DNA from 4 places in the Micromonospora sp. DT228 genome. Region 1 is predicted to be linked to each of the others. Evidence: riboswitches for the same ligand, from Rfam matches in the RefSeq annotation. Region 1 holds a riboswitch; each other region holds the start of a gene.

Region 1 (7,405 bases):
CCGGACCAGGCCGGCTGGAGCCGATCGACGCGGAACGGGGGCAGGTCTTTGACCGAGGTCGGCCGCCGATCGTCGACACCGGCGGCCCGGTACAGGCCGGGCCCGAAGCCGAAGGTCACGGTCAGCCGTGCCGGCAGCAGCCCGAGTTCGGCCTCGGTGTCGGCCAACGCGGGTTGGCCCTGGGTGAGTCGGGCGGCGTCGTCGGTGAGCAGCCGCAGCATCCGACCCAGCGCGGCCCGGTCGGTGCCGGCCCGCAGGGTCAGCGCGACGAATGCCGCGTGCGCCTGCGGTTCGGTGGCGATCCCGGCCTGCCGGGCACCGTGAAACGGCTCGACCAGGCTGCCCACGCTCGCCGCGGGCGTCGTGTCGGCAGCGGCCACCGACTCTGGTCCGGGCTGCCCGGCACGGGTCGCGACGATCGCGGCCCCGCCGGCCACGGCGCTGCCGACGGCGAGAGCCCCGCCGGTGAGCAGGCCACGCCTGCTCACCGGCCGGACCTGTGACGTCTCGGTCACGACGCCGGGCTCATGCTCATCCCCGGCGTAGCGCTCATCCCGGTCATGGGCTCGCCGTGCCCGGGAGCGTAGCTCTCCTGCGCGCCGGTGAACGGCTTGGCCACCGCGCTGAACTGCTGGGTCCGGCCGTCGGCGAAGGTCAGGGTGAAGGTCACCTCGTCACCAGCCTGAACGGGCTTGGTGAGGTTCATCAGCATCAGGTGATCGCCGCCAGGCTCCAGCGCGTGCGTGCCCTTGGCCTTGACGACGATGCCGCCCTGCTTCTGCCGCATGACCATCGTGCCGTCCTTCATTGCCATCTCGTGCAGCTCCATCGACGACACAGTGGTCGTGGCGCTGGTCACCGTGACATCGCTGTCGCCGTCGTTGACCAGCGTCCCGAAGGCCGCCGTCATGCCCTTGTCGGCGGCCTTCACCCACGGGTCGCGAATGCCGAGCACCCCGGCGTCCGGGTTGGCCGAGACCGACGCGGACGGGCGCGACTGCGCCGACGACGGAGCGTCGGACGAGTCGCAACCGGCGGCCCCCAGCGCCAGGACGGCGGCGGCGAGGACGGTGGCCGAGCGGCGTGAACCGAGCGGGCTGGTGGTGCGCATGTGTTCTTCCTCCGATGATTGCTGCTGGCTGGATGGTCGGCCGCAGCGGGGAGAAAGTTCCAGCCTCAGGGCACGTTGATCGTGTACTCGGCGGTGTGCACCTTGCCGGCGACCTGGAAGTCGAAGAACGCCCGGTACCGGCCCGAGCTCGGGGCGGTCAGCCAGAACTTGACCGACCCGTCGACCAGCTCCGGCTCGGGGTGGACGTGCACGTACCCGAGGTCGCCCTCGCGGACGACGACCAGGTGCCCGTACGCGCCCAGGTACGGCTCCAACTGCGCGGGAATGGTCGGGTCGGCGCTGACCTGGAAGTGCATCGGCGCCGTCACCCCCACCGTGGGGGTGCCGCTCATCGACACGGTGTACGGCCCGGCCGTCGCCTGGGCCCGTACCGGTGGCAGCGGCGTCGGGGTGTGCGCTCCGGGCACGGTGTGGTCGACGCCCAGCACGAGTGGGAGCTGCGTGTCGTTGGCCGCGGTGACGGAGAAGTCGGCGTAGACGCGGTAGCCGCCGGGTCGGGCCAACGTCAGCGGGACGCTCCAGGTGCCGTCGGGCGCCATCGTCGGGTGCAGGTGCTGGTAGCCGGACAGGTCACGGCCGACCACGATCAGGTGCAACGGCTTGTCGTGGACGACCGCGAAGCGGGTCGCCGGTTGCCTGTCGGTCCCGACGATGCGGAACCGGTAGTCCGCGCGTACACCTGGGGGTTGGGATCGTTCCAGTGGTTGCAGGGTGTACCCGCCGGCGCTGACCGTCGTGCCGGTCGCCAGCGTCTCGCCCGTCGCGCCGTCACCCCGATGCGTGTGCGGACCGGTGCCCGCCGGGTGTTGGTGCCCGTCGTTCGCGGCGCCCTCCTGGCCCGGGGCGGGCGGACCGCCCGCGGGCTGCCGGGCGCTGCGGTCCGCCGGGTTCCCGTCGCCGGTCCCGATGCGGGCCAGCCCGAACCCGGCCAGCAGAGCGATCACCAGCCCGCCGACGAGCAGCGCCAGGTGGGTGTTGCTCAGCCGGGATCCAGGAGTCGCGGCCGCCAGGTCCGTGTCGGGCCGTGCGCCGGGCTCGACCGTCGGCTCGCCGTCCGTACCGCTGCCGGTCTGATCGATCGGCGTCGGATCGGCCGCGACGCCCGTGCGGGCCGCGACGCCCGTGCGGGCCGCGACGCCCGTGCGGGCCGTGACGACCGTGTTGCCCTTGCGCGCCGCCGGCACGGTGGCGGGTTGCCGCCTGTCGCCCGTGACCGGCGCGACGACGCCGACCTTGCCCCCGACGGTCTTGCCGCCGACAGCCTTGCCCCCGCTGGTCTTGCCCCCGACAGCCTTAGCCCCGACAGCCTTAGCCCCGACGGTCCTGCCCGCGCCGGCCTTGGTCGTGGCACGGGCGCCACCGCCGCGCCGACCGGAGGTCGCCGCCGAGGTACGGCCCCGGCCGGTGGATGTGCCGGCGGAGGCCGATCGGCGACGCCAGACGACGTACCCGGCCACCGCCAGGGCCGCCGCGACCGCCACCGCCCAGCCGGCCAGGGCCAGCGTTCCGGGGCCGCTCTCCTCGGTGGACCCGGTCGACGGAGCCGCCGCGGCCGGCGGGAGGGACGGATCGTCCGCGGTGGTCGGCACCGCCGAGGCCGGCCCGCTGTTGTGCTGCTCGGTGGCGGCCACCAGCGCCGGGTCCGGCTGTGTCGACGGCGGGCTCCATCCCTTCGGCGCCGCCGTCACCCGCCCGTCGTAGCGGAAGGTCAGGGTGCCCCGCACGGTGTCGCCGTCCGAGGCGACCGACAGATAGCTCACCGAGTACTGGCCCTTGGCGGGCAGGTGGGCGACGCTCACCACCGCGGGGAACCCCGTCGTGTACTCCCGCGGCTCGAACTGCCCGTTGACCAGGAAGTACTCCCGTACCGGCTGCTCCAGCGGTTTCGGTTCACCCTGCGACCAGCCGTTGTCGACACGGGTGCCACCCGGGGCGGTGATCGTGAAGAACGCGTTGGCGGCGGCCTTCTCGGTGAAGAAGAGCCGCACCTCCGTGAACGGCTCACGCACGGTGGCCCCGCTCGCCGGCGTGGACGTGGCGAGGGTCCCGTGCGCCGCGGCGGGTTGGGCGGACGCGAGGAGGGCGACCGCCGAGGCGAGGAGGAACGCGAGGAGGCCCGAGACCACCCGCCCGCAAGTCTGGGGGAGACGACGCATCTGGATATCCTCACCCTCGCGAGACTTTTTTCAAGAGGTGGCGATCTTCTTCCTCGAACGTCAAAAGTTGACGACGAGCACGCGGCCGCCGCGGCACGATGCCCCCGGTGGACAGATTCCCTGGCCAGCTATGCTGCCGACGGCGCTGGTTCGCCCCGTCCTGACCGGCTGGGCGTCGTAAGAGGGAACCCGGTGGAAATCCGGGGCTGCCCCGCAGCGGTGAGTGGGAACGACAGCCGTCATCAGCACTGGGCCAGCGGCCTGGGAAGCGACGGCCAGTAGGGGACCGGCACGACCGGTCGGGCCCGCGAGTCCGAAGACCTGCCGGCGCCGCGTACACAACCGTGTGCGCTGCCGTCGGCCTCGCGGGTGGGCTGAGCGGGTGACGGGCCGTGCGTGTGGTGCACGGCCAGGTCCTCGTCAGCGTGTGTCCGCGACCGGCGGCGTGGTTTCCCGAGGGACGGACTACCGCTGTGCACGACACCACCACGATCGCCGGCCGAGCGCCGTCGGCGTCGCACCTGACCCTGTCGCAGATCATGGACCAGCACCACACAAACCTGATGGGTACGGTGCACGGCGGCCGGATCCTCAACCTCATCGACTCCGTCGCCGGTGTGGTCGCCGCCCGGCACTCCGATGGGCCGGCGGTGACCGCCGCCATCGACGAGACCGCGTTCCTGCGCGCGGTGCGGGTCGGCGACGTCGTGCACGTCGACGCCCGGATCACCTGGGCCGGCCGTAGCTCGATGGAGGTGGCCGTCAAGGTGACCGCCGACCGGTGGGACCGGGCGGTGCCGCCCACCGACGTGGCCACCGCCCACCTGGTCATGGTCGCCATCGACGACGACGGCCAGCCCCGTACGGTGCCGCCGCTGCTGCCCGAGACCGACGGGGACCGGCGACGGTACCGGGAGGCGGAGATCCGCCGGGAGCACCGGCTGGCGCTGCGGCGCGCGCTGCTCGACGGCGCCGACGACGGCTGACCCGTGCTCGGTCCGCCCGTCGCGGTGCTGGCCGGTCCGAGGAACCCGCCCCGCCGTCGATCTGGTCGGATAGCGTCCACGTGAAGCCTCGATCACGGAGAGTGTGGATGGTTATGCGCGCTGCGGTGCTGCGGGAGTTCGACGTTCCGCTCCTGGTCGAGGAGATCGACAGACCCACCCCCGAGCGCGGGCAGGTGCTGGTGCGGATCGTCGCCAGCGGCGTCAACCCGCTCGACACGAAGATCCAGGCGGGAAAGGCCGCGCACGCGCGCGTCCAGCCTCCCGCGGTGCTCGGCCTGGACCTCGCCGGCGTCGTCGCGGCGGTCGGTGCGGACGTGACCGACTTCGCGCCGGGGGACGAGGTGTACGGGCTGTGCGGGGGAGTGGGCGACCTCCAGGGGTCGCTTGCCGAATACGCCGCCGTGGACGCGCGGCTCCTGGCCCGCAAGCCGAAGACCCTCTCGATGCGGGAGGCCGCCGCGTTGCCCCTGGCGGCGATCACCTCCTGGGAGGGGCTTGTCGACCGGGCCGGAGTCCGTGCCGGGCAGAAGGTGCTCGTGCACGGCGGCGCCGGCGGTGTCGGATACGTGAGCGTCCAACTCGCCCAGGCGCGCGGCGCCGAGGCGTACGCCACGGGCGGGCCGGCGAGCATGAGTCTGATCGAGAGCCTGGGCGCGGTGGCGATCGACTACACCTCGACAAGCGTCGAGGAGTACGTGCAGAGATACACCGACGGGGCGGGGTTCGACATCATCGCCGACAACGTGGGCGGCCCGACCCTCGACGCGTCCTTCGCGGCGGTGCGCACCTATCACGGACACGTGGTCAGCGCGCTGGGCTGGGGGACGCACTCGCTCGCCCCGCTGTCGTTCCGGGGAGCGACCTATTCCGGCGTGTTCACCCTGCTGCCGATGCTGACCGGGCGCGGACGCGAACACCAGGGCGACATTCTGCGCGAGATCGCGACGCTTGCCGACGCCGGCGCCCTGCGCCCGCGACTGGATCCGCGCACGTTCACGCTCGACACGGTCCTGGACGCCCACCGACTGGTCGCCAGCGGCACCGCGAACGGCAAGGTGGTCGTGGACGTCGCCGGTTGAGATGCGGGGACCGCCCGTCCGATCTGCAGGGCGCGTCGCTGCGGGCCGCCCTCTGACCCTGGAGCTTCTGCGACCCCTCGGGCCGGCGTTGCCAGCAGGTCGGGGCCCGCCCGGATCACACGCGCATACCTACCCCGGCCTCGTTGCATTGCTGCCGCACCCTGGCGCCTCGCAGGCGTCAGGGCGCTCGTGACGACGGATTGGGTAGTGGCAGCCGGATACCCTGCTGGATAACCGACCGGGGAGAGCCAATGGGCCTGTCAAGCCGTGAGTGCCCGGACTGCAGACGACGGGTGAAAGAGCCGTTTCAAGAGACGATCACCGGCCGCAAGGTCTGCCCGGACTGCGCCAACGCCCTCTTCATGGGCTCTGCTGCCGGCGCAGTCACGGGAAATGTCGGCTCCGGGTACGGAGTCTGGGCCATGCTCATGCGCAAGATCCGGCGTTCGTCTGAGTGACGACCAGGACGACTGTGCTCGGACGTCCATGAACTCCGGTGGACTTTGAGGCAGCTCGATCCTTCTGGTCACCCCGCTCGCCGAGGACCGGTGGTTCCTTCGGGACGACGAGTCGAGCTTCGCCAGCGATGTGCCGCCGTCGAAGTTGGTGCACCCGCAACTCACTTGACTGGTGCGATCCGCCCGCGATTTGGTAGCGCCGTGAGCAAACTGTGGACAGCCCCCCCAGGATGACCCCAGGATCTTCGGTCAGCCCGTCGGCGAGAAGGCAACCTACCGGGAGTACCTCGGCAACTACCGTCTGACCATAGAGATGAAGTGCGACGGACTGGACGCCGAGCAGCTTGGCCGACGCTCGGTACCGCCCAGCAGCCTGAGCTTGCTCGGCCTGGTCCGCCATCTGGCGCAGATGGAGAACCAATGGTTCCAGCGTGTGCTGCAAGGGCGAACCGACGCACCGTGCCTTTACCAGCACGAGGACCACACGGATTGGGACTTCGGGGGCGCGGTCCCCGACCCAGCGGTGGTGAAGGACGCCTTTGCAACCTGGAAGGCCGAGATCGCCAAGGCGGACGAATGGCTCGACGCCCTCAAGGAGGCCGACCTGGGCCGCGAGGTGTCGGTCGACGGTGGCAGCCACGCCACGCGCGACGCGCTTGTCCACGTGATCGAGGAGTATGCGCGGGACGCTGGCCACGCCGACCTCCTGCGCGAGTGCATCGACGGGCGAACCGGCCTGTGACCCACCAGGGCGGTAAGGTCTGAGTTCCGCTCCGACATCTGAGTCAGGAGTTTCTGGCTCGCACGAAGTCCGCGTAGTCCTCCCCGGAAACCCCGTGGTTGACCCAGCGATCCGGCGACGCCCCGGTCGCGCGCTGCGCCAACTCCAGCGCTTCGGCCGGGTCTTCAACGTGACAGATCAAGCGGCCGGGCCCCGGGTCGTCCTCGCCCTCTGGGTCCAGCGACGGGAACACGGACAAGTCCCGGCGGTTCTCGTCGTCCAGGTCCTGCACGTCATGGATGGATACGTTGTAGCCCTCTTGCCAGGGCCAGATAGACACCCAGCGGATGCCTTCGACGCCTGCAACCACGACGGGTCCGAGGAACTGCTCGACCTCCTTTTTGCGGTGCAGCGCGCCAAGGAGGAACGACCTGCTGAGGTATCGCACCCTCGGAGGTTAACCGGCCCCCCGTTTATGCAAAACGCATGCCCGGTTGCTGTCGACAGCAACCGGGCCAGACGGGAGGGGCTCAGTCGGAGAAAGGCGGAACATTCCCGACGTCACGAACACGTGCGGGCCGACCCGAACAATGCGTTCAGAACTTGCAGGCGTGAAGTCGCTGTGGCGGCCGACTCTACGGAGCAAATTCACTCGGCGACGAAGACGCCAACGCCGGGAAGCGTTTCGGTCATCCCTTTGATCCGTAATACCTGCATGGCGCGGTCGATCACCGGCTCGGTGACCCCGTAGTGCTCGATCAACTCACGCCGACTGGGCAGCTTGGAGCCGGGCTGGAACTCGCCGGACTTGATGCGTTCGGCGAGGTCGTCGGCGATCTGCTCGTAGCGGTA
Region 2 (7,405 bases), on a different contig from region 1:
CGCGCCTCCCGCCCGTCCAGGCCCCGGCCGTAGGCGTAGCCGCCCCACACCGCGTACACCTCGGCCAGGTCGGCGTCGCTGCGCCAGGTCCGGGCGTCGATCAGCGGCAGCAGGCCCGCGCCGTACGCCCCGGGCTTGGAGCCGAAGATCCGGGCGGTGGCCCGCCGCTCGTCGCCGTGCTCGGCGAGGTCCGCGGCGACGTGCGCCCGCAGGTAGTTCTCCTCGTCCGGCTCGTCCAGGGCGGCGACCCGCCGGACGGCGTCGTCGAGCAACGCCACCACGTGCGGAAACGCGTCGCGAAAGAAACCGGAGATCCGCACGGTCACGTCGACGCGGGGCCGACCCAGCTCGGCGGTCGGCACCACCTCGATGCCGGTGACCCGCCGGGACCGCTCGTCCCAGACCGGTCGGCAGCCCAGCAGCGCGAGCACCTCGGCGATGTCGTCGCCCTGCGTGCGCATGGCGCTGGTGCCCCACACGGTCAACCCCACCGAGCGGGGGTACGCCCCGGTGTCGGCGAGGTGCCGGGCCAGCAGCGAGTCGGCGAGGGCCACCCCCACGTCCCAGGCGTTGCGGCTGGGGATGGCCTTGGGGTCGACGGAGTAGAAGTTGCGCCCGGTGGGCAGCACGTTGACCAGGCCCCGGGTGGGTGAGCCAGACGGGCCGGGCGGCACGAACCGTCCGTCGAGCGCGCCGAGGGTGTTCGTCAGCTCGTCGGTGGTGCGGTCCAGTCGGGGCACCAGCTCGGTGGCGGCGAAGTGCAGCACGGCGGCGACGTCCGGGATCGACTGGCCGGTCACCTCCGCGACGACGGCGTCCACGGCCCCGGCGTCCCAGGCCAGCGTCTCCATCCCGACGACCAACCGCCGGGCCAGCGCCTCGATCAGGTCGATCGCGTCGGCGGCGGTGCCGGCCGGCCCGTCCACCACGTCGGTCAACGCCGTGGGCACCGCCAGTCGCTGTCCCGGTGCCGCCAGCAGCTCCTGCTCGTCGAGGGAGTACGCGACGGCGAGCGCCTGCCGCAGGCCGGGCAGGGCGCGGGCGCCGCCCCAGATCTGCGGGGCGCGCAGCACCGCGAGGACCAGGTTGACCCGGGGCTCACCGGTGGGCGCGTCGGCGAGGATGTGCAGCCCGTCGCGGATCTGCACGTCCTTGACCTCGCAGAGGTACCCGTCGAGGTGCAGCACGAACTCGTCGAAGTCGTCCGCGTCGGGCATCGCCTCGGCGTGCAGGTCGTGGTGCAGCTCCGCCGCGCGTACGAGGTCCCAGATCTGCGCCCGCACGGTGGGCACCTTCGCCGGGTCGAGGGCCTGCACGGTGGCGTACTCGTCGAGCAGTTGCTCCAGCTTGGCCAGGTCGCCGTAGGTCTCGGCGCGGGCCATCGGCGGCACCAGGTGGTCGATCACCACGGCGTGCGCCCGGCGCTTGGCCTGGGTGCCCTCGCCCGGGTCGTTGACGATGAACGGGTAGACCAGCGGCAGGTCACCGAGGACCGCGTCGGGGGCGCAGTCGGCGGCCAGGCCGAGGCCCTTGCCGGGCAGCCATTCGAGGGTGCCGTGCTTGCCCAGGTGCACCACGGCGTCCGCGCCGAAGCCGCCGTCCGCGACGGGCGCGGTCAACCAGCGGTACGCGGCCAGGTAGTGGTGACTGGGCGGCAGGTCCGGGTCGTGGTAGATGGCGATCGGGTTCTCCCCGAAGCCGCGCGGCGGCTGGATCAGCAGCACCACGTTGCCGAAGCGCAGCCCGGCGAGGACGATGTCCCCGCTCTCGGTATAGAGCTGGCCGGGCGGCTCACCCCAGTGCTCCCGCATCCGCTCACGCAGCTCGGCGGGGACCTGGTCGAACCACCGCCGGTACGTCGGCCCCGGTATCCGGGCCTCGGCGGCGGCCAACTGCTCCGGGGTGAGCCACTCCACGTCGTGACCACCGGCGGCGATCAGCGCGTGGATCAGCGCGTCGCCGTCGTCGGGCGGTGGCCCGTCACCCAGGTCGTAGCCGGCCTCGGCCAGCGCGGCGAACAGCCGGACCGCCGAGACCGGGGTGTCCAGCCCGACGGCGTTACCGACCCGGGAGTGCTTGGTGGGGTACGAGCTGAGCACCACGGCGACCCGCTTGTCGGCGGCGGGCACGTACCGCAGTCGGGCGTGGCGCACGGCGATCCCGGCCACCCGGGCGGCCCGGTCGGCGTCGGCCGCGTAGACCGACAGCCCGTCGGCGTCGATCTGCTTGAACGAGAACGGCACGCTGACGATCCGGCCGTCGAACTCGGGGATGGCCACCTGCATGGCCGCGTCCAACGGGGACAGCCCGGCGTCGCTGCCGGCCCACTGCTCGCGGGTGCTGGTCAGGCAGAGCGCCTGGATGATCGGCACGTCCAGGGCGGCCAGGGCGCCGACGTCCCAGGCGTCCTCGTCGCCTCCCCCGGAGGCGTCCGCGGCGACCGCGCCACCGGCCGCGAGCACGGTGACCAGCAGCGCGTCGCAGCGGGCGAAGAGCCCGAGCGGGCCCGCGCCGGTGGTCAGGCCCCGCAGCGAGCCGCAGAAGATCGGCAGCGGGTTGCCGCCGGCTCTGTGGACGGCGTCCGCGAGGACGTCGACGAACCCGGTGTTGCCGGCGAGGGCGTGCGCCCGGTAGAAGACGATCCCCACGGTGGGCCGCCGCGGGTCGGTCGGGTGCTCGCCGTGCACGCCGTACGCCGGGGTCGGCGCGGGTGGGGCGAACCCCTCGCCGGTGAGCAGCACCGTGTCGGAGAGGAACCGGGCCAACTGCGCCAGGTTGTCCGGCCCGCCCTCGACCAGGTACGCCAGCGCCTGGGTGACAACCCCGGACGGCACGGTCGAGATGGCCATCAGCTCCGCGTCGGGCAGCGCCTCGCCGCCGAGCACCACCGTCGGCACACCCGTGGCGAGCACCGCGGCGAGACCGTCCGGCCACGCCTGCCGACCGCCGAGCAGGCGTACGACGACGAGGGCGACCCCGTCGAGCAGGGCGGGCACCTCGTCGGCGGCGACCCGCGCGGGGTTGGCGAGCCGGTAGTCGGCGCCGCTGGCGCGGGCGGCCAGCAGGTCGGTGTCGGCGGTGGAGAGCAGCAGGATGCGCACGGCAGGCTCCGGAGAGTGACGTCCTGGCCGCCACGGAGGCGGCCCGGACGAAGCGGGTGGGTACGGCGTCAGCCGGTACGACGGCCCCGGGTGGACGGCACGCCGACGCGGACGTCGGGGCCGGTCAGCGCCGAGCGCTCGACTCAGCGGTACCGGAAGCCAACGGCCTGGCGTACGCCGCGGCGGCCGGCCCGAGACGTGCCGGCGCGGCCGGCCGTGGGCGCGGCGCAGCGCCCGCGATGCGGGTCATGACGATAATCGTCGATGAATGAGACGCTGTGCGTCATCAGGTCCTCCTCGGGTGTCCACGCCCTGGGGCACATCCCGACGGCCGAAGTATCCTGGCTTCCGGATCGACGCTCTCCCCCGGCCTTCCAGCCGCAGACACACGGCCGTGACTCACGAGGGGGGATCGCTCCCCGGTGACAGTGGCGGGACCGCGTCGGAATCGCACCGACTTCCTTCACTGCCGTCAGGCCGCGAATGCTGCCACACCGCCGCGCCGCCGGTCAACGCCGACCCCGGCGTCGCCCGGCCACGCTCACCACATTGACCTGCGGAAATATCGGCGCGCGGGGTGGCCTGACGCACGAGACGGCGAGCTGACTGGCCGGTGGCGGAGGGCGCCCGCGCAAGGGGGCCGAGTGTCGGTGTGACTTCGTTGGAGCTGATGCCGTAGGCGACTCGGCACCGGCGCGCTCCGCCCTACGTCACTCGTGCTCGAAGCGGCGTGGCCGCCGGGCCAGCGACAGCCAGCCGAGAAAACGGGCGTGCATGTTGGCCAGGTCGGGGCGACCGCCGAGACTGTACAAGTCGTGAATCGCCTCGTTCAGGCAAGACGTCAGGTAGAGGGCCAGCGCCAGCGAGTGGCCGTAGAACTCGGCGACGAGATCGAGTTGGGCGCGGGGGCACGGCCACGGGGCGGCACAGTTGCGGCACAACCAGGCGGGGCGCATGGGCAGGTGTGGGCGGGACCGGGAACGCACACCACGACCCTGCGCACCGCAACCGCCGCCATCCATCACAGTGGACGATTTTTCGGCGGATAACTTTCTTCCGCCCTCCGGATGTCCTTCGGCGCGGCCATCCGACGACTGGATAGGCTGACCCTCAGCCCTTGAGCAGGAACGGAGCCATTCGTGAGCGTCCGGACGACTGCCGCGCTTAGCATCTCCGACCTGATGTGGGACACCACCGACATGCTCGATGCCTTGGCGGCTCGCGATGTCGCTCAGGTGTTCCGGCTCGTCCAGCGGGCCACCCACGCCAGCCAAACCACGGTCGGTGTCGCCACCGGTCTCAGCCAGGCGCAGGTCAGCGAGATCACCAGTGGTGCCCGCCGGGTCAGTAGCATCGACGTTCTCACCCGCATCTGCACCGGCTTGTCCATGCCACGCCATGCACGCATGACGCTCCTCCTCGGCGAACGCGAGCCGGCCCTGGACCTCGCCGGTCAACAGGCCGACGAGGCTGTGCGGGACCGGTGCGCTGATGTCACCGCGATCTATTCCAGCCGGTCAGATTTCGTGGCGGAGATGCCGCCGCACGTCCTCTTCGACCGTGCCACGGACATCCGGGCGTCCGGCCTGTCACTCAACCTCATCTGTCAGCAGTACGCGGACAACCGTCTTCTGAAGCTCCTCGCCGCCGGCACCCGCCTCCGTTGCCTGTTCCTCGACCCGGCCGGCCAGGCGATCAGGCGATCAGGCGACAGGAGCGTGAGGACGACTATCCGGACGGACACCTGAGCGCTCTCACCGAACTCAACATTCAGAACCTCGCCCGCCGCATTCGGGACCGACTCCCCGCAGGTGCCCGAGACCACCTCACCATCGGCGTCTACGACGAGTCCATCCGCGCCAACGTGCTTCTGGTCGATGACCGACTCTGCGTTGTTCAGCACTACCTACCACGGATGCGAGGCGTCGACTGTCCGACGATGGTCATCGAGCGCAGCGCGGGCCCTTCCGGCCTCTACCCGATATTCGACGAGATGTTCACCTCACTGTGGGATCGCAGCCGCCAGCTATGACCGACTACGCCCGCCTCCTGCCCCTCGCACAGCAGGCCGTCGACCTGGCGCACGACCTGATGCGGACACTCCAGCCCGGTGCGCTGACCTTCAAGGGTGACCGCGACATGGCTTCCGAGGTGGACTACGCCATCGAGCGGCAGGTTCGCACGCATCTGGCCGCCAAGGCGCCCGACATCGGTTTCCTCGGCGAGGAGTACGGCAGCAGCGACGACGCCAGCGCACTGACCTGGGCACTCGATCCCGTCGACGGCACTGTCAACTTCGTCCACGGCTCACCCCTGTGCGCGATCTCCCTCGGCCTCCTGCACGGCGCGGACGCCGTCCTCGGCGTCATCGACCTGCCGTTCCTCGGCACCCGCTACCACGCCGCCAAGGGACACGGGGCCTACGCCAACAACCGCCGCATCCACGCCAGCCGGGTCACCGACCTCACCGACGCCGTCGTCGCCATCGGCGACTACGCGGTCGGCACCGGGGCCAGCCGGAAGAACGCCGAACGACTCGCCATCACCGAGCAGCTCACCCGGCACGTCCAACGGATCCGCATGCACGGGTCCGCCGCGATCGACCTCGCCTGGTTGGCGCACGGCAAGATCGACGCGTTCATCATGCTCAACAACAAACCCTGGGACACCGTCGCGGGCGTCGCGGTCGCCCGAGAGGCGGGCGCCCTGGTCGTCGATGTCGACGGCACGCCGCACAGCGCGCACGCTGTCGCCACGATCGGCGGCAACGAGCTGCTCCTACCGCCCGTCCTCACGCTCGTCCAGCGATCACTCGAACGTGCGGCGCCCGGCTAGGAGCGCGGGTCGGTAACGGGCAAGGTGTCGGGTGATCGTGACGGGCCGGAGCCTGTCGTGGTCGCGCGGTTCGGATGACGGTGCCCACTCCGACGGGGCTGTGGCACTTGCGATCCGCTCTGCCAAAACGCGAGGTCCGATTGCCGCCAGCGCCTTTCGCTGGGTTCACCGATAGTTGATCACGGCTCGCGCTGCGCACGGCGAGTCGGTTCAGCTCACATCCTGCGAAAGGCAACGACATGCATGTGGTCCCCGGGCTCAAGGTGCTGTACTTCGGAACCCCGGTGGTGCTGATCAGCACCCGCAACGAGCCGTTCGAGCCAGTGACACGGCCACCGAGGCCTCCCGATTCCGGCGGCGCCACCTGGACGCCTTGGCCGAGGACGCCCGCTTCGGGGCAGGCGGCAAGGACATCGGCCTGCGGCCGAACTGGACCGGCGGGACAAACGCCTGACCCGTCTGCAGGCCGCCCGCGCGCAGATCGAGGCTGATGCCGCCGAGAAGGCACGAGTCCACGCTCAGGACAAGGAGAAGGCTGCGACATCACGCTCTGGCGTACCGACCCGCGGTGGTCGCATCGAGGTGGTGGACCGCCGCGTCGATGCTGGTGGCGGCGGCTGGCAGCAGCGGCAGCCGTACTCTCGGGTTCGGGATGCGGCCCTGCGCGTGCAGGACTCCCTTGATCACGGCGGGGTTGGGCTCGGCGAACAGGGCGGCGGCCAGTCGCCTGAGCTGGTTTCCTAGCCGCCGCGCCTGATCCGCCTGCCCTGCGTGGAAGGCTGCGGCCAGCGCGAGGAACTGTGCGGTGGCCACGTGTGCCGAGGCGAGGATGGCGCCGTGCGCACCGAGTGCCAGCATCGGCGCCAGCAACTCGTCCGTGCCGGCCAGGACCGTGAACCCCTGGGGTGGGTCGGTGAGCAGATCGACGGCGTCGCCGTCGATGGCGCCCGGCGCGTACTTGATACCGATCACCGCGTCGATCGCCGCCAGCCGCCGTACCGCACGTGTCGACAAGTCCTGTCCGGTGCGGTGCGGCACGTGGTAGACCACGAGCGGCACCGGGCTGGCCGCCGCGAGGGCCGCGAAGTACGCCACGACGCCGTCCTCGCCGGGGCGCACGAACGGTGGCACCAGACACAGCGCGGCGACCACCGATCGGCGTGCGGCCAGCGCCTGCAGTTCCTCGGCGGTGTTGGCGCCGACCAGGAGCGCGGCACCTCGCCGCCCGCAGACCCCGGTCAGCACCTCCACCACCTGGCTACGCTCGGCGGCGCTCAGTGTGGTGACTTCGGCGGTGGTACCCAGGGCCACCAGACCGGCAGCGCCGGCGGTCAGCACTTGGTGCGCGAGTTCTTCCAGTACGCCCAGGTCCACCGCCCCGGCCTCGTCGAAGGGAGTGATCAGGGGAACGTGCACGCCGTTCAACGTCATGAACGCAGCCTGGCTGACGGCACTCGTAAGATCCAGTT
Region 3 (7,405 bases), on a different contig from region 1:
TGCGGCGCGTCGAGGTTCGTGACGTAGGTGCCGTCACCCTGGCGGATGTTGACGATGCCGAGGATCGACAACGCCGACATCCCCTCGCGCAGCGACCCCCGCGAGACGCCGAGCGACTCGGCGAGGTCCTTCTCGATGGGCAGGCGGTCCCCGGGCTTGAAGTGCCCTTCGAGGATCATCCGCTTGATGCCGTTCACCACCTCGTCGGTGCGCGACATGACATCCCCCTAGCGGCCGGCGGGCGTGGCCGTCCCACCCGCGATCACGTACGACTCCGGAGAAGACACCGTAGTCGGGTCTGTCGTCGCCCAGTAGCCGCCGTCGGGGAACCGGTAGAGCTCGACCGACTCCTGGCGCATCCGGGTGGAGTAGCCGGGCTGGCGGGGCAGGACGTAACCGCTGCCCGAGCCGGTGTCCTGGATGATGCACGGGTCGGTGAAGTGCTCGTGCAGGTGGTCGACGAACTCGGTCACCCGGTTGGTGAGATCTCCGGAGATCGCGACGTAGTCGAGCACCGACACGTGCTGGACCATCTCGCACAGCCCGACACCGCCGGCGTGGGGGCACACGGGGATGTCGAACTTCGCGGCGAGCAGCAGCACGGCGACGATCTCGTTGATGCTTGCCAACCTGCCGGTGTCCAGTTGGCAGAAGTCGATGGCCTCGGCCTGGAACAACTGCTTGAACATCACCCGGTTGTGGCAGTGCTCGCCGGTGGCGACTCCGATCGGAGCGACGGCGCGGCGGACGGCGGCGTGGCCCAGGATGTCGTCGGGGCTGGTCGGCTCCTCGATCCACAGTGGCTCGAACTGGGCGAGGGCCTTGACCCACTCGATGGCCTGACCGACGTCCCACACCTGGTTGGCGTCGATCATCAGGTTGCGGTCCGGGCCGAGGATCTCCCGGGCGATGCCGCACCGGCGGATGTCGTCCTCGAGGTTGGCGCCCACCTTCAGCTTGACGTAGCCGTAGCCGGTGTCCACCGCCTCCTGGCACAGCCGGCGCAGCTTGTCGTCGCCGTAGCCGAGCCAGCCGGCCGAGGTGGTGTAGGCGGGGTAGCCGGTCCGGTCAAGCTCGGCGAGACGGGCCGCCTTCGTGCTCTCCTTGGCGCGCAGGATGGCCAGTGCCTCGTCCCGGGTCAGCGCGTCGGACAGGTAGCGCAGGTCCGCGATGTCGACGAGCTCCTCGGGGGACATGTCGACGAGCAGTCGCCACAGCGGCTTGTCGGCGACCCGGGCGACCAGGTCCCACGACGCGTTCAGCACGGCGGCCAGCGACAGGTGGACGACGCCCTTCTCCGGGCCGAGCCACCGCAGTTGCGAGTCGGAGGTGAGCAGGCGGTAGACCGCGCCCATGTCCGACGCCATCGTCGCGACGTCCACGCCCACGAGGCGCTGTGCCTGGTGGACGGCCGCCGCGACGACGATGTCGTTGCCCCGGCCGATGGTGAACGTCAGACCGTGGCCCGCGAGTGGCGCACCCGTGCTGTCGACGCCGTCGGTGTGCAGGACGACATAGGCCGCCGAGTAGTCGCCGTCCTTGTTCATGGCGTCGGAGCCGTCAGCGGTCAGGGAGGTGGGGAAGCGGACGTCTTCGACGGTGACGGCGGTGATCTGCGGCATGCGCTCCTCGCCCGGTTAGGCTAAAGATCAGATGATCTCTGGGAGTATACGGAGGGTCAATCCGACGAGTCAACGACGTCGATCACCCAGGAATCGAAGACATCTAATGTTTTTTCCGCGCCGCCGATTCGTCGACGTGCCGGCGGCCTGGTCGCCGTGCCTGGTCTGCACGCCCGGCCGGAGTCGCGGAGGTGTTCGTCGCGCTGGTAGACGCCCTGACTCTCGACGACGCGGCAGGCCGCTGAGGCGCCCCGAGACCGATGGGGACGGTGGCGCGGGAAGTGGATAATGGTCCAGAAGATTGGATGTCCACTCCGGAAAGTTGCATTGACGGCCGAGTATGGGTAGGGGTCTTTACATCTAAAGACTTAATACATCACACCTTTCCGAATGTCGACACCCGCTCGGCCTGCCGTGTGCCGCGCGGGCGTTCGCCGACCCTGAGTCGGCCGGACCCGGCCCGGCCGGCGCGGCCGGTGACGACCATCACGGGCGTCGCCGTCGACACGCCCGAGACCGACATGTGGGGTGTGACAACGGCAGCGTCCCTATATATGGTGTCGAGCGCAGCTGGTTCGACCGCTCAGCCCGAGCGGTCGAGGCAAGAGGGAACCCGGTGGAAATCCGGGACTGTCCCGCAGCGGTGAGTGGGAACGACAGCCGTCATGAGCACTGGGCCACGAATCGGCCTGGGAAGCGACGGCCAGTAGGAGACCGGCCAACCCGGTCGTGCCCACGAGTCCGAAGACCTGCCAGCGCGCCGCGTACCCACACCCGGGTGAGCGGCGGTCCGAGGCCGCGTGGGACGGCCGACGCCACCTGACCCACGCCGTGCCGGCGTGGCGTCCGCCGGTGTCTGTCTCCACGCGTTCGAGGGGCCATCAGGTCTCGAACTCGCGAGGAGTGAGTGGTGACAGTCACCGAGGTAGTCCCGGCAGTCGGCGACGCGGCCGTGCGGCGGACGCCGATGCAGGTCCGCAAGCGCGACGGCGCCACCGAATCCGTGGACGTCAACAAGATCGTCCGGGCGGTCGAGCGGTGGGCCGACGACCTGACCGACGTCGACCCGATGCGCGTCGCCACCCGCACGATCAGCGGCCTGTACGACGGCGCGACGACTGCCGAGCTGGACCGGCTCTCCATCCAGACCGCGGCCGAGATGATCGGCGAGGAACCGCAGTACTCCCGCCTCGCCGCCCGGCTGCTCTCCAGCTACGTCGGCAAGGAGGTGCGTCGGCAGGGCGTCACCTCGTTCAGCGCGGCGATCCGGGTCGGCCACGCCGAGGGCCTGATCGGCGACGACACCGCCGCGTTCGTCGCCGCGCACGCCCCGATGCTCGACGACGCTGTCGATCCGGACGGTGACCGGCGGTTCGAGTACTTCGGTCTGCGCACGGTGTACGACAGGTACCTGCTGCGCCACCCCACCAGCCGCCTGGTGCTGGAGACCCCGCAGTACTGGCTGCTGCGGGTGGCCTGCGGGCTGTCCCAGACGCCGGACGAGGCGGTCGACTTCTACCGACTCATGTCCAGCCTGGCCTATCTGCCCAGCTCACCGACGTTGTTCAACTCCGGCACCCGGCACACCCAGATGTCCTCCTGCTATCTGGTCGACTCCCCACGCGACGAGCTGGACTCGATCTACCAGCGCTACGCCCAGGTCGCCAACCTGTCCAAGTTCGCCGGCGGCATCGGCATCGCGTACTCCCGGGTCCGGTCCCGGGGCGCCCTGATCCGCGGCACCAACGGGCAGTCCAACGGGATCGTGCCGTGGCTGCGCACGCTGGACGCGAGCGTCGCCGCGGTCAACCAGGGCGGCCGGCGCAAGGGCGCGGCCTGCGTCTACCTGGAGCCGTGGCACCCGGACATCGAGGAGTTCCTGCAACTGCGGGACAACACCGGCGAGGACGCCCGGCGCACCCACAACCTGAACCTGGCCAACTGGATCCCGGACGAGTTCATGCGCCGGGTCGAGGCCGACGAGATATGGTCGCTGATCGACCCGCACGAGGTGCCCGAGCTGCCCGACCTGTGGGGGGAGCGTTTCGACGCCGCGTACCGGGAGGCCGAGGCGCAGGGTCGCTACGTGCGGCAGGTCCCGGCGCGGGAGCTGTACGGGAAGATGATGCGGACCCTGGCCCAGACCGGCAACGGGTGGATGACGTTCAAGGACGCCGCCAACCGGCTCTGCAACCAGACCGCCGAAGACGGCAACGTGGTGCACCTGTCCAACCTCTGCACCGAGATCATCGAGGTGTCCAGTGACGCCGAGACCGCCGTGTGCAACCTCGGCTCGGTGAACCTCGCCGCGCACCTGACCGACGGCGGCATCGACTGGGAGCGGCTGCGCGCGACGGTCCGTACCGCCGTCACCTTCCTCGACCGGGTCATCGACATCAACTACTACCCGACCGCGCAGGCGGCGGCGAGCAACCCCCGCTGGCGGCCGGTCGGGCTCGGGCTGATGGGCCTGCAGGACGTGTTCTTCGCGCTGCGACTGCCGTTCGACTCCCCGGCCGCGCGGGAGCTGTCCACCCGGATCAGCGAGGAGCTGTACCTGACCGCGCTGGAGACCTCCGCCGACCTGGCGCGCGAGTTCGGCGCGCACCCGGCGTACGCGCAGACCCGCGCCGCGCGTGGCCAGTTGCAGCCCGATCTGTGGGGCGTCCAGGGCACGCAGACCGCCAGGTGGGACGCGCTGCGCCAGCGGGTCCAGGTGGACGGGCTGCGCAACTCGCTGCTGGTGGCGGTCGCCCCGACCGCGACGATCGCGTCGATCGCCGGGTGCTACGAGTGCATCGAGCCGCAGGTGTCCAACCTCTTCAAGCGCGAGACCCTGTCGGGGGAGTTCCTCCAGGTCAACACCGCGCTGGTCCGCGAGCTGAAGGCCCGTGGCCTGTGGACCGAGCGGATCCGGTCGGCGATCAAGCGGGCGGAGGGGTCGGTCCAGGACATCGCCGAGCTGCCGGTCGGCGTCCGGGAGTTGTTCCGCACCGCCTGGGAACTGCCGCAGCGTGCCCTGATCGACCTGGCCGCCGCCCGCGCCCCGTTCATCGACCAGTCCCAGTCGCTGAACCTGTTCCTGGCCGCACCGACCATCGGCAAGCTCTCCTCGATGTACCTGTACGCCTGGAAGGCCGGGCTGAAGTCCACGTACTACCTGCGCTCCCGCCCCGCCACCCGGATCCAGCAGGCCACCGTCGCGGTGCTCGCCCCGGTGGCGGCCGACGCGGAGGCGCTGGCCTGCTCGCTGGAGAACCCCGAGTCGTGCGAGGCCTGCCAGTGACCCCCGCCGACACCACCACCACCGCCGACGCCCGCACCACCGACACGAGGACCACGCACATGCTGCTCGACCCCGGGATGGACCTCACCCTCCGCCCGATGCGTTACCCGCACTTCTTCGACAGGTTCCGCGACGCCATCCGCAACACCTGGACCGTCGAGGAGGTCGACCTGCACGCCGACCTCGCCGACCTGGACAAGCTGTCGCCGGCCGAGCGGCACCTGGTCAGCCGGCTGGTGGCGTTCTTCGCCACCGGCGACACGATCGTCGCCAACAACCTGGTGCTCAACCTCTACCAGCACGTCAACAGCCCCGAGGGTCGCCTCTACCTGTCCCGGCAGCTCTTCGAGGAGGCCGTGCACGTCCAGTTCTACCTCAACCTGCTCGACACGTACGTGCCGGACGAGACCGAACGCTTCGAGGCGTTCGCCGCCATCGAGAACATCCCCTCGATCCGCCGTAAGGCCGAGTTCTGCTTCCGCTGGATCGACTCCCTGGGCGACCTGCGGGAGCTGCGGACCCGGGACGACCGCCGGACGTTCCTGCTCAACCTGATCTGCTTCGCCGCCTGCATCGAGGGGCTGTTCTTCTACGGAGCGTTCGCGTACGTCTACTTCCTGCGCTCCCGCGGCCTGCTGCACGGCCTCGCCTCCGGCACCAACTGGGTGTTCCGCGACGAGTCGATGCACATGGCGTTCGCCTTCGACGTCGTCGACACCGTGCGCGCCGAGGAACCGGACCTGTTCGACGACGACCTCGCCGACCAGGTGCGGCAGATGCTCGCCGAGGCTGTCGAGTGTGAGGTGCAGTTCGCCGAGGACCTGGTGGGCCACGGGGTGCCCGGCCTGACGTTGGCCGACATGCGGGAGTATCTCCAGCACGTCGCGGACCGCCGCCTGGCCCAGCTCGGCATCGCCCCGCACTACGGGTCGAGCAACCCGTTCGCGTTCATGGAGCTGCAGGACGTGCAGGAGTTGTCCAACTTCTTCGAGCGGCGGGTGTCGGCGTACCAGGTCGGGGTGGCCGGCACCGTCGCCTTCGACGACGACTTCTAGGAGCGTCGTGCGGGAACGCCCGTGAGGAACGCCCGTCTGCGCCGATCTTGCAGCTTCTGTCGTCGATATGCGTGCAATGCTCTCTTATGTCGCGACAGGAAGTGCAAGATCGCGGGGAAGGGGCGGTCCGGTCCCTCCGATCATGGAGTTGTGGCGCCTGATGTGGGTTGTGCAGGCACTTTGTCACCCACCACAACTCCATGATCGACGAGGCGGTGCGGGGTTGGCGAACAGCGGGTTCAACTCTGCGCTTCTGCGACGTAGACACCTTTGCCTGGATGGCCCTCGACCAACTCGCGGCCGTGCCGATCGATGAACCGGTGAGTCGGGCAGACGAACTGTTCGCCGCGATGCGGACGCTTGATGCTCATTGGACTCGGGCATGTGGCCAGCCGTGGCGTTCAGGCAGCTGCCTTGGGTGCACGAGTCAAAGCGAATGTCGTCAGCTCGATTGGTCGTTGGGTGTTGTGGCGGACGCCGCATCGATCATGTTGCAGAAGTAACGATTGTCGTTTCACGGGATCGAGGACGTCGCCGGCGCCACGGTGAGCACCGCGGCGAGTTCGACGACGACTGCTAGGCGGCGACCGATCCCGGGGCCTGGCGTCGCTTGGTGAGCCACCGCATCACGTGCAGTGGGTGCGACGCCGGGTCCGGAATCGGGTGGAAGACGTGTTCCACCTCGCCGTCGGCGATGATCAGGGTCAACCGCTCGTAGAGCGTCATGTCGCCCGCGGTGCGCGTCGGCAGCCGCAGTGCGGCGGCCAGGCTCAGCCGCGGGTCGGGGATCAGCGGGTAGGGCAGCCGCAGCCGGTGGGCGAGTTCCCGCTGGTAACCGGTCGACTGCGCGGACAGGCCGTACACCCGCGCCGCGCCGGCCGCGCGGAGTTCCGCGTGGTGGTCGCGGAACCACGCGGCCTGCTCGGTGCTGCCCCGGGCCCCATGGACCTCCAGCAGACCGTTGGGCAGATCGACGCCGGGCCGCCCGGTCAGGGGGTACACGAAGATGACGCTGCGCCCGACGCCGAGCGCGCCGAGATCGACAGGTCGGCCGTCGGTGCCGTAGAAGGACAGCTGCGGCAGGCGGGTCCCGACCAGCGCGGCAGGGTCGGCGCCGACCGTGTCACCGCCGGGGACGACCTGGGTCGCGGCCGCGTCGAGGCGCGCGTCCAGCGCGTCCCGCTGGGCGGTCAACCTGCCGATCCGCTCCTGCAGGCCGGTGATGGTGCTGCGGTACGTGGCCACCGCCGCCGCGCACACGTCGGCGTCGTCGGCGCCGCCGGCTATCGACTCGACGAACGGGCGGGTCTCCTCGACGGTGAGGCCGAGCGCCATCAACTCGCGGATCTGGGCCACCAGGCGCACCGCGATCGGGTCGTACTCGCGATAGCCGTTGCCCAGCCGTCGGGGCACGACCAGCCCGGCCGACTCGTAGTACCGCA
Region 4 (7,405 bases), on a different contig from region 1:
GCCTTCGAGGGTGCCGCCGGTGAAGTGCGGCACGAGGCCGTTGATCGCGGCGAGCAGTGTCGACTTCCCCGCCCCGGTGTGGCCGACGACCAGGCACAGCTCCCCCTCGTCGATGCCGAGGTCGACGTCGCGGAGGGTGGGGCGGGGCGCGCCGTCGTACGTGACGCTGACGCCCTCGAAGCGGATCATGACGGCGCTCCTACGGTGTCGACTGATTCGCGTCGCGCGGCGGCGGGCTGCGGTCGGTGCGGGCGCGGCGGTGTCGGTGCGGCGACCGCCGCGACGGCGGCGACCAGGATCGCGGCGGCCGGCAGGGCGGGCAAACTGGGCCAGTGCAACGGATAGAGGCTCGGGTTGAGCGCGGCGGGGTCGTAGCCGGTGCCGGCACCGAGCACGACTGCCGTGACGACGCCGCAGCCGGCGACCGTCCACTCCGGCCACTGCCACGGGTCGGGTCGGTAGCGGCTGCGGGACACCCGTCGCCCACCGAGAGCGATCCCCGCCACACAGAGCAGGACGCCGCCGCCGAGGCCACCGAGCCCGACCGGGCGCGGCACACCCGGATCGAGCAGACCGTACGCGCCGACGCACAGGCCGGCCATGCCGGTGAGCATGAGGACCCCGGTGAGCCGTCGCGATCCCGGTGTGGCGGTGCCGACCCGGCCGTAGCCACGGGCGTCCATGGCTGCGGCCAGCCGCAGCGACCGGTCCAACGCGTCGTGCAGAACCGGCATCACGATGGCCCGTACGGCGCCGAAACCCCTGGCCCGCCCGGCACGAAGTCGGCGGGCACGGGCGACCCGTTGGACGCTCTCCACAAGTTGCGGTGCGACGCTGAGCGAGACGGTGACAGCGACACCCAGTTCGTAGAGCGCGCCGGGCAGGACCCGCAGCGCGCGCTTCGGGTTGGCGAGGCTGTTGGCGGCGCCGATGCAGCAGAGCAGGCAGGCCAGGCGGAGCCCGTCGACAGCGGCGGAGAGAGTCGCCTCCAGGGAGACCGGGCCGCCGATCTGGATGCCCGCGTACCAGTCGGGTGTGGGCAGGTGCGGCAGCCGGAACAGGATGTGGTCCTCGGCGGTGATGCCGGACGCGAAGACCGTCCGGAACACCACCCGGATCGCGACGACGAGCAGAGCCAGATAGAGGTAGTAGCGAAACGCTCGCGCCCAGGGGGCGTCGGTGCGGCGGGCGGTGACGACGAACCCGAGCACCGCGAAGATCAGCAGCAGCAACAGCGGGTTGCTGGTGCGACTCGCGGCGGTGGCCAGCGCGAGCGCCCACAACCACCAGGCCACCGGGTGCAGGGAGCGCGGCAGCCGGGAGACGGCGAGCCGGTGGAAGAAGCCGTGGTGGCGGGTGACGCCGGTGCGGGTCGGGCCCATCGGGTCAGGCGCGGCGGCGGCGCCAGCCGGCGACACCGCCAACGAGGGCGAGCAGGGCCAGCAGGCCGACCGTGATCAGCGCCGGCAGCGCCGAGCCGGTGTCCTCGCGGGCAGCCGTCGCGGTGGGTGCCGCGTCGAGGATTCGTGGTTCCTCGGTGGCGGCGCTCGACGGTGGGGACGCGACAGGCGCCGGGGCTGTCGTCACGGTGGCCAGCGGCGTCGGCGTGCCACTGGGCGGGACCGAGGCCTGCGCTCCGCCCGGTGGCAGGCTGGGCTGCGGGTTCCCGGCTCCGGGACTGCCGGCTCCCGGCGGGTTGCCAGCGGCAGGCGGGTTGCCCGCGCGTGGCGGGTTGCCCGCGCCGGGCTGGGCCGGGGTGGGCGCGGCCGGTGGCGCGGCGGTGGTGGTCGCGCCGATCGGCGTGCTGTTGCGGGCCCGGACGCTGTCCGGACTGAACCGGGGGCGTCCCTCGGTGCCGCCGATGTCGGTCGCCCCGAAGATCCACAGGTCGACGCTGCCGGGCTTGGGCTTGTAGCTCATCGCGCCGAGTTGGCTGTAGACCCAACTGTTCTGCCCGGGGTCGGCATGCCAGTACGACCAGTACGCGCTGGCCGGCGGAGTGAGAGCGCACTTCTCGTCCGCCGGGGTGGGGTACTGGGTGCCGCCCTGGTGGCCCGCGTAGCCGATCCGGCAGATGAACGCGGGCCCGTCGTGCTGCGTGCCGGTGGTGCGCCAGCCGCCCTGGTTGAGCAGTTGGTAACCGGTGGTCGGGGTGGTGCCGCAGGACCGCAGGAGCGGCCCGCCCCACCTGCTGAAGTCGACCGCGAGGATGACCCCGGACGAGGTGGTGCACTGCCCGGTCGGCAGCGGATCGGCAAGCGCCGGCGCGGGTGTGCCGACCACTGCGGCGACGATGGTCAGGGCCGCGATGGGGCGCAGACACCTACGGGCCGTCATGATCCACCGCCAGCGCCGGCCACCGCGCGCCGACGGGCCGAGATCCGCAGCAGGACGCCCGCGACGACGAGCACGAACGCCAGCAGGGTGATCGTGATGATCGACAAGCCGGTGCGGGGCAGGTTGCCCGACGAGTGACCGCCGGTGCCGGCCGACGGCCCCGTCGCAGCGGGGGTTGCCGACGGGGTCGACGACTGGCTCGCGGTCGGCGTCGGGGTCGGCGTCGCGCTCGGCGTCGGCGTGCCGGACGGGTCCGGACCCGGCAGTTCGTGCACGTCCCGGGTCAGGGTGGCGAACGAGATCCCTGTCGCGCCGCCGACGACCTGGGTGGACGCGCGCACGTCCGAGCCGGGCTGTCCCCCGGCGGCGACGGTGAACCCGCCGTCGTCGTTCTGCTGACCGGCCAGGAACGACAGCGCCTTGTCGACCTGTCGGGCGTAGGTGTCGCCGCGCAGGGTGAGGCCCTGGACGGCGAGCGCTGTGGAGTTCGTGGAGTCGCCTGCCGCGCCGGGGAAACCGCCGTGCTCCTTCTGCGCCGCGGCGATCCAGACCAGTGCCTTGTCGACGGCGGGGACCGCCGTCGGGTCGTCGGTCAGCAGGGCCAGGGCCATCGCCGCCATCGCGGTGCTGTCGACGTCCCTGTCGGCGTCGCCCGCCGGGATGAGGCTGGGGAACGACCCGTCGGCGCGCTGGAGACCCTTGAGGAAGGCGATCGGTGCGGCGGCGGCCTCGCCCTGTCCGGCGCGGAGCTGGGCGATGATGCCGAGCGACTGGCCGAAGACCGAGGTGGCGTACGCGTAGTTGCCGGCCCCGGCGCAGCCGGCCTGTGTGTCGACCTTCGCGCAGGTCACGTCCTTCAGCGCGGCGATCAGGTCGTGACCGCCGAAGGACCGTGGGTCGTAGCCGGTGACCTGGGCGAGCAGCGCCATCTTGCCGATCGCGCCGCCGACGGCGGAGTCGGTGCCGACGCCGAGCCAGGTGTCGACTGTGAATCCACTGTCGCCGACCGCGCCGCCGCCGCGCAGGAACTCGACGATCGCGCGCAGCTTGGCGTCGTCCCCGCCGGTGGCGGCGAGGGCGTACGCGCCGTCGATGCTCAACCCGAACTCGGGGAAGCCGGGGAACGACTCGTAGTACCTGCCGTCGATCAGGTTGCTCGGCGCGACGAGGTAGGACACCCCCTTGACCAGATCGGGTCGCGGCCCGGCCTGCGGCGGCGACTGACCCAGGGTGGCCAGGTTCTTACCGGCCAGCGCGAGCGCCGCCGCGGCGGTGGCGTCCAACTCCGCGTCCGGGTTGCTCGGGTCGCGGCTGAGCCCACCGCCGGTGACGATCCGACCGACAAGGAAACCGGTGGCGGTGGCGGCCCTGTCGGTCACCCCCAGCACGGCGAGGGCCTGCGCGGCGTACCCGGTGAAGTAGGTGTCGGTGAACCCGGCGCCGGTGTACGGCTGGTAACCCCCGTCGGTGTCCTGCGCACCGGTCAGGAACGCCTTTGCCGAGCCCAGCGCCGCGTCCTGCCCGCCGAGCGTGTGCAGCGCCAGGACGGCAAGCGTCGTGGCGGCGAGGTCCGGATCGCAGCCGTCGCCCGGGGAGAGCCACCGGTCGCCGAAGGCCCCGGTCGCGCACTGCTGCTCGGTGAGTCGGGTGACGGTGGCGGCGGGCGGGGTGACGCCGGCCCGCTTGAGCGCGAGCAGCGCGCTCGCCTGGGCCATCGGCCCGGGCGCTCCGGCGAAGTCACCTGCGGCGGCGCAGCCGGCATCGGCGTCGGTCGCGGCGCAGACCCGGTCGGTGAGTGTCGTGATCAGATCCCGGCCGCCGAAGGCGCGGGGATCACCGCCGGTGCTCGTCGTCAGGAGTGCGAGGTTGGCGACGTTGCCGGTGTGGGGTGCGGCGGACTCGCCGTCCGGGAAGATCGCCGCGTCGACGTGCGTCCGGAGGTAGTCGACGATCTTCGTGCGGGCTTCGTCCTGCCCGCCGGTCGCGGCCAGGGCGGTGGCGACGGCGATCGTCCGGGAGTAGTCGACCCACCCGTAGTCGACGTGGTCGCCGTCGGTGAGTTGCTCCACCAGGTAGCTGCCGACGGCCTTGACCTGGGCTTCGGTCGGCCGCGCCGGGTCGGTCGGCCCGGCCGTCGTGGTGGGCGAGGGAGTCGGCGTCGAGGAGGGCGTCGGGCCGCTCGCGCGCACCGACGCGGGGGTGAAGTTCGGCGCCCCGGTCGTGCCGCCGATGTCGGTGCCGCCGAAGACCCATGCCTCGACCTCGCCGGGGCCCGGCCGCTGGGACATCGCACCGAGTGGACTGTAGGTCCAGTGGTCCTGCCCGGCCGGTGCGATCCAGTAGGACCAGTAGGCAGTCGCCGGCGGCGTCAACTGGCACGCCTCGTCGGCGGGCGTCGGGCGTTCGGCACCGGACTCGAAGGCGGGTGAGCCGATCCGGCAGATGAAACCGGGGCCGTCATGGGCGGTGCCGGCCGTGGTGAAACCCGCCTCGTGCAGCAGGTCCAGACCCGTGGTCGGGGTGGCGTCGCAGCCCCGCAGCAGCGGCCCGCCCCACGGCCCGAAGTCGACAGCGACGACAGCGCCCTGGGTCGGCGTGCAGGACTCCAGCGGATCGGCGATCGCACGGGTCGGCACCACGAGCGCCGCCACGCCAAGCGTCACCGCGGCGACGAACGCCAACCACGCCCGGGGAACACGCGGCGTGCGACTGACAAGTGGGGACATGGCGACTCTCTCGGGGGTAGCGGCGCAGGCGCGGACGCGGACCCCGAGGACAAGTCTCGGAAACCTGGCTCCGCGCCGTGTACCTCGACGGCGCTGCGGTGCACTATCCAGCCAGGTAATCCGACTCGTCCCGAGAAAACGGGACCTACGGCTGCGGGCCAGCGCCGGACTTTGACCGGCTTCCCCTGACTGCTGGATCGCGGCCATCGGACCACACCCGCGACCACGCCGTCAACGCGAGCCGCTGTCATCTAGCTAACAGCGCGCGGTAGGGGCTTCCTCCCATACGGTGACCGCGTCATCGCGTGGGGGAACCCGGTGGGAATCCGGGGCTGACGCGCAACGGTGAGGACGGTCCGCCGTCCCGAGCCCGACTACCCACGTGGTGACGCAGCACCTGCGGTATCCGTCCCACGCGTCCTGCGGCCGGCCCGCCCCGCCCCCGCCGGCTTCCCTGTCGGGCTCTGGGTCGAGGCAGTCGTGCCCCGTACCCCCAAGGAGACCCGATGTCCTCGCGCCTTTCCTCCGGCAGCCGCCGGAGACGTCTCGCGACAGTCCCCGCCGCCGCGCTGATCGCCACCGCCGTCGCGGTGACTGCCGGTGCCGCACCGGCCGCCGCGACCTCGACGCCCGCGCAGATCGCCACCGCCCGGACCAACGGCGTGGCCTACCTGCGGACGCTGCAGGCGGCCGACGGCAGCTACGCCAGCGGCGGGTTGTCGAACGAGTGGGCGTTCAGCGCGTTCGCCCCCGCCGGCGTCGCGGCCGTGGACGTCTACCCCTCCGGGGACACGACCAAGAACGCCCGCACCGTCTACCGCAACCAGCTCTCCGCCGCGTCCTGGCCAAGCGCCTCGCCCGTCGTCACCGACTACGAGCGCGGCGTCCTGAACGCCTACGCGGCAGGCATCGACCCCGCTCGGGTCTCCCCCGCCCGCAACCTGATCGCCGACACCATCGCCTACTGGCAGACCGGCTCGCCCGGCTACTACGGCCCGCCCGCCAACGTCAACGGCACCATCTTCGCCACCCTCGCCCTGGCCGGGGCGAAGACCCAGACCGGCGGCGCCCGTGTACCGCAGGCACTGCTCGACCTCTCGGTCACCCGGATCCGCAACAACCAGCACAACGACGGCGGCTGGACCTTCAGCCAGGCCGAGGGGAACGCGAGCGCACTCGCCACTCCCGGCGACATCGACATGACCGGCGCCGCCATGGCGGCCCTCTGCGCCGCAGGCGTGCCCAACACCGACACCGACATCGTCCAGGCGAAGAACTTCCTCAAGGGCAAGCTCGTCAACGCCTCGGGCGCCTTCACCTCGATGTTCGGCGTCAACACCGACTCCAACGCCTGGGCCGTCTCCGGGCTCAACGCCTGCGGCATCCCCAGCCAGGGCACCGACTTCACCACCACCGCCGGCAAGACCCCGATCGACTTCCTGCGCGCGCAGCAGCTGACCGGCGGCGGGTTCAAGTACCTGCCGACAAACACCACCCCATCGGCGTACGCGTCGATCGACGCGGTCCGGGCCCTGGCCGGCGCCGGCTACACCGCCGCTCCCCCGACCCCGGTCACCTCGGGCGCCCCCACCTGGGTCGCGGCGAGCGGATTCACCGCCGGCACCGCCACGCGGCTCGCCGTGATCATCGACAACGGCAGCGGCAGCATCACGCCGTGCGCGGTCACCCTGACGCCGACCGCCGCCACCACCACCCTCGGCGCCGTGCTGGACGCCGCCGTCGGGGCGGCCACCCCCGGCGGTTGTGTCACCGCCCTCAACCCGACAAGCGGCACCGGCACCATCACCTCGATCAACGGCCTGGCCAACAGTGGCTCGTCCACCTGGAAGGTCGCCCGAGACGGCGGCACCCCGGCCACCGCGACGCGCGGCACGACCGTGACCGTCGGCGACACCATCTACCTGCGCTACGGGGTCTGACTGTCGTCCGGGTGCTGACGTGGCCAGCGGCGGCTCACCCGCTGCCGCTGGTCACCCGTCCGGCTGCTGGTTGGTCAGGTGAGGTGCGGAAACGCGCGGCTCCGGATGGGTGTTCCGTCAGTCCGGCACGCCCGCGCTCACCGCGACGCGGGTGGCCATCGGGCGGTCGTCGGCGCGGTGGCCGACGATCGAGCCGAGAATCTCGCCGGCGCGTACGGCCGCGTTGGACAGCAGGGAGGCACTGATGCCGTGGGAGTGTTCGGTGCCGCCCTGCAGGTAGACGTTCGCCAGCACCGACGCGTCCGCCCGGATCCGGTAGTCGCGCTGCACCACGGCTCGGCCGAACTCGTCCCGGTGGTAGTAGCGGGCGGCGGCGTCGAGCAGCGGGAACGGATCGACCGG

Evidence for each region. A riboswitch is a leader RNA that binds a small molecule or an ion and turns the genes downstream of it on or off. The one in region 1 is predicted to bind cobalamin.
Region 2: linked by a shared signal. The riboswitch ahead of cobN (cobaltochelatase subunit CobN) and the one ahead of ACLQ29_RS22635 (acyl-CoA thioesterase) in region 1 are both predicted to bind cobalamin.
Region 3: linked by a shared signal. The riboswitch ahead of ACLQ29_RS16270 (ribonucleoside-diphosphate reductase subunit alpha) and the one ahead of ACLQ29_RS22635 (acyl-CoA thioesterase) in region 1 are both predicted to bind cobalamin.
Region 4: linked by a shared signal. The riboswitch ahead of ACLQ29_RS24510 (hypothetical protein) and the one ahead of ACLQ29_RS22635 (acyl-CoA thioesterase) in region 1 are both predicted to bind cobalamin.

The regions. Positions count from the first base shown of each region.
Region 1 covers NZ_JBNCKO010000011.1:183,988-191,392, forward strand. Annotated here, with positions in the region: gene ACLQ29_RS22620 (Dyp-type peroxidase) at 1-488, opposite strand, end outside; gene ACLQ29_RS22625 (copper chaperone PCu(A)C) at 512-1,111, opposite strand; gene ACLQ29_RS22630 (copper resistance CopC family protein) at 1,177-3,288, opposite strand; cobalamin riboswitch at 3,418-3,631, shown strand; gene ACLQ29_RS22635 (acyl-CoA thioesterase) at 3,828-4,274, shown strand; gene ACLQ29_RS22640 (zinc-dependent alcohol dehydrogenase family protein) at 4,382-5,374, shown strand; gene ACLQ29_RS22645 (DinB family protein) at 6,074-6,574, shown strand; gene ACLQ29_RS22650 (hypothetical protein) at 6,618-7,001, opposite strand; gene ACLQ29_RS22655 (winged helix-turn-helix domain-containing protein) at 7,202-7,405, opposite strand, start outside.
Region 2 covers NZ_JBNCKO010000014.1:146,778-154,182, forward strand. Annotated here, with positions in the region: gene cobN (cobaltochelatase subunit CobN) at 1-3,101, opposite strand, end outside; cobalamin riboswitch at 3,414-3,590, opposite strand; gene ACLQ29_RS25390 (hypothetical protein) at 3,812-4,087, opposite strand; gene ACLQ29_RS25395 (DUF5919 domain-containing protein) at 4,283-4,849, shown strand; gene ACLQ29_RS25400 (DUF5919 domain-containing protein) at 4,765-5,133, shown strand; gene ACLQ29_RS25405 (inositol monophosphatase family protein) at 5,130-5,936, shown strand; gene ACLQ29_RS25410 (dihydrodipicolinate synthase family protein) at 6,480-7,367, opposite strand.
Region 3 covers NZ_JBNCKO010000007.1:64,383-71,787, reverse strand. Annotated here, with positions in the region: gene ACLQ29_RS16280 (FadR/GntR family transcriptional regulator) at 1-218, opposite strand, end outside; gene ACLQ29_RS16275 (L-fuconate dehydratase) at 228-1,622, opposite strand; cobalamin riboswitch at 2,177-2,393, shown strand; gene ACLQ29_RS16270 (ribonucleoside-diphosphate reductase subunit alpha) at 2,590-4,908, shown strand; gene ACLQ29_RS16265 (ribonucleotide-diphosphate reductase subunit beta) at 4,968-5,963, shown strand; gene ACLQ29_RS16260 (MerR family transcriptional regulator) at 6,540-7,405, opposite strand, start outside.
Region 4 covers NZ_JBNCKO010000013.1:163,273-170,677, reverse strand. Annotated here, with positions in the region: gene ACLQ29_RS24530 (ABC transporter ATP-binding protein) at 1-189, opposite strand, end outside; gene ACLQ29_RS24525 (CbiQ family ECF transporter T component) at 186-1,382, opposite strand; gene ACLQ29_RS24520 (LPXTG cell wall anchor domain-containing protein) at 1,387-2,337, opposite strand; gene ACLQ29_RS24515 (prenyltransferase/squalene oxidase repeat-containing protein) at 2,334-5,063, opposite strand; cobalamin riboswitch at 5,157-5,274, opposite strand; cobalamin riboswitch at 5,342-5,463, shown strand; gene ACLQ29_RS24510 (hypothetical protein) at 5,570-7,003, shown strand; gene ACLQ29_RS24505 (lysine N(6)-hydroxylase/L-ornithine N(5)-oxygenase family protein) at 7,121-7,405, opposite strand, start outside.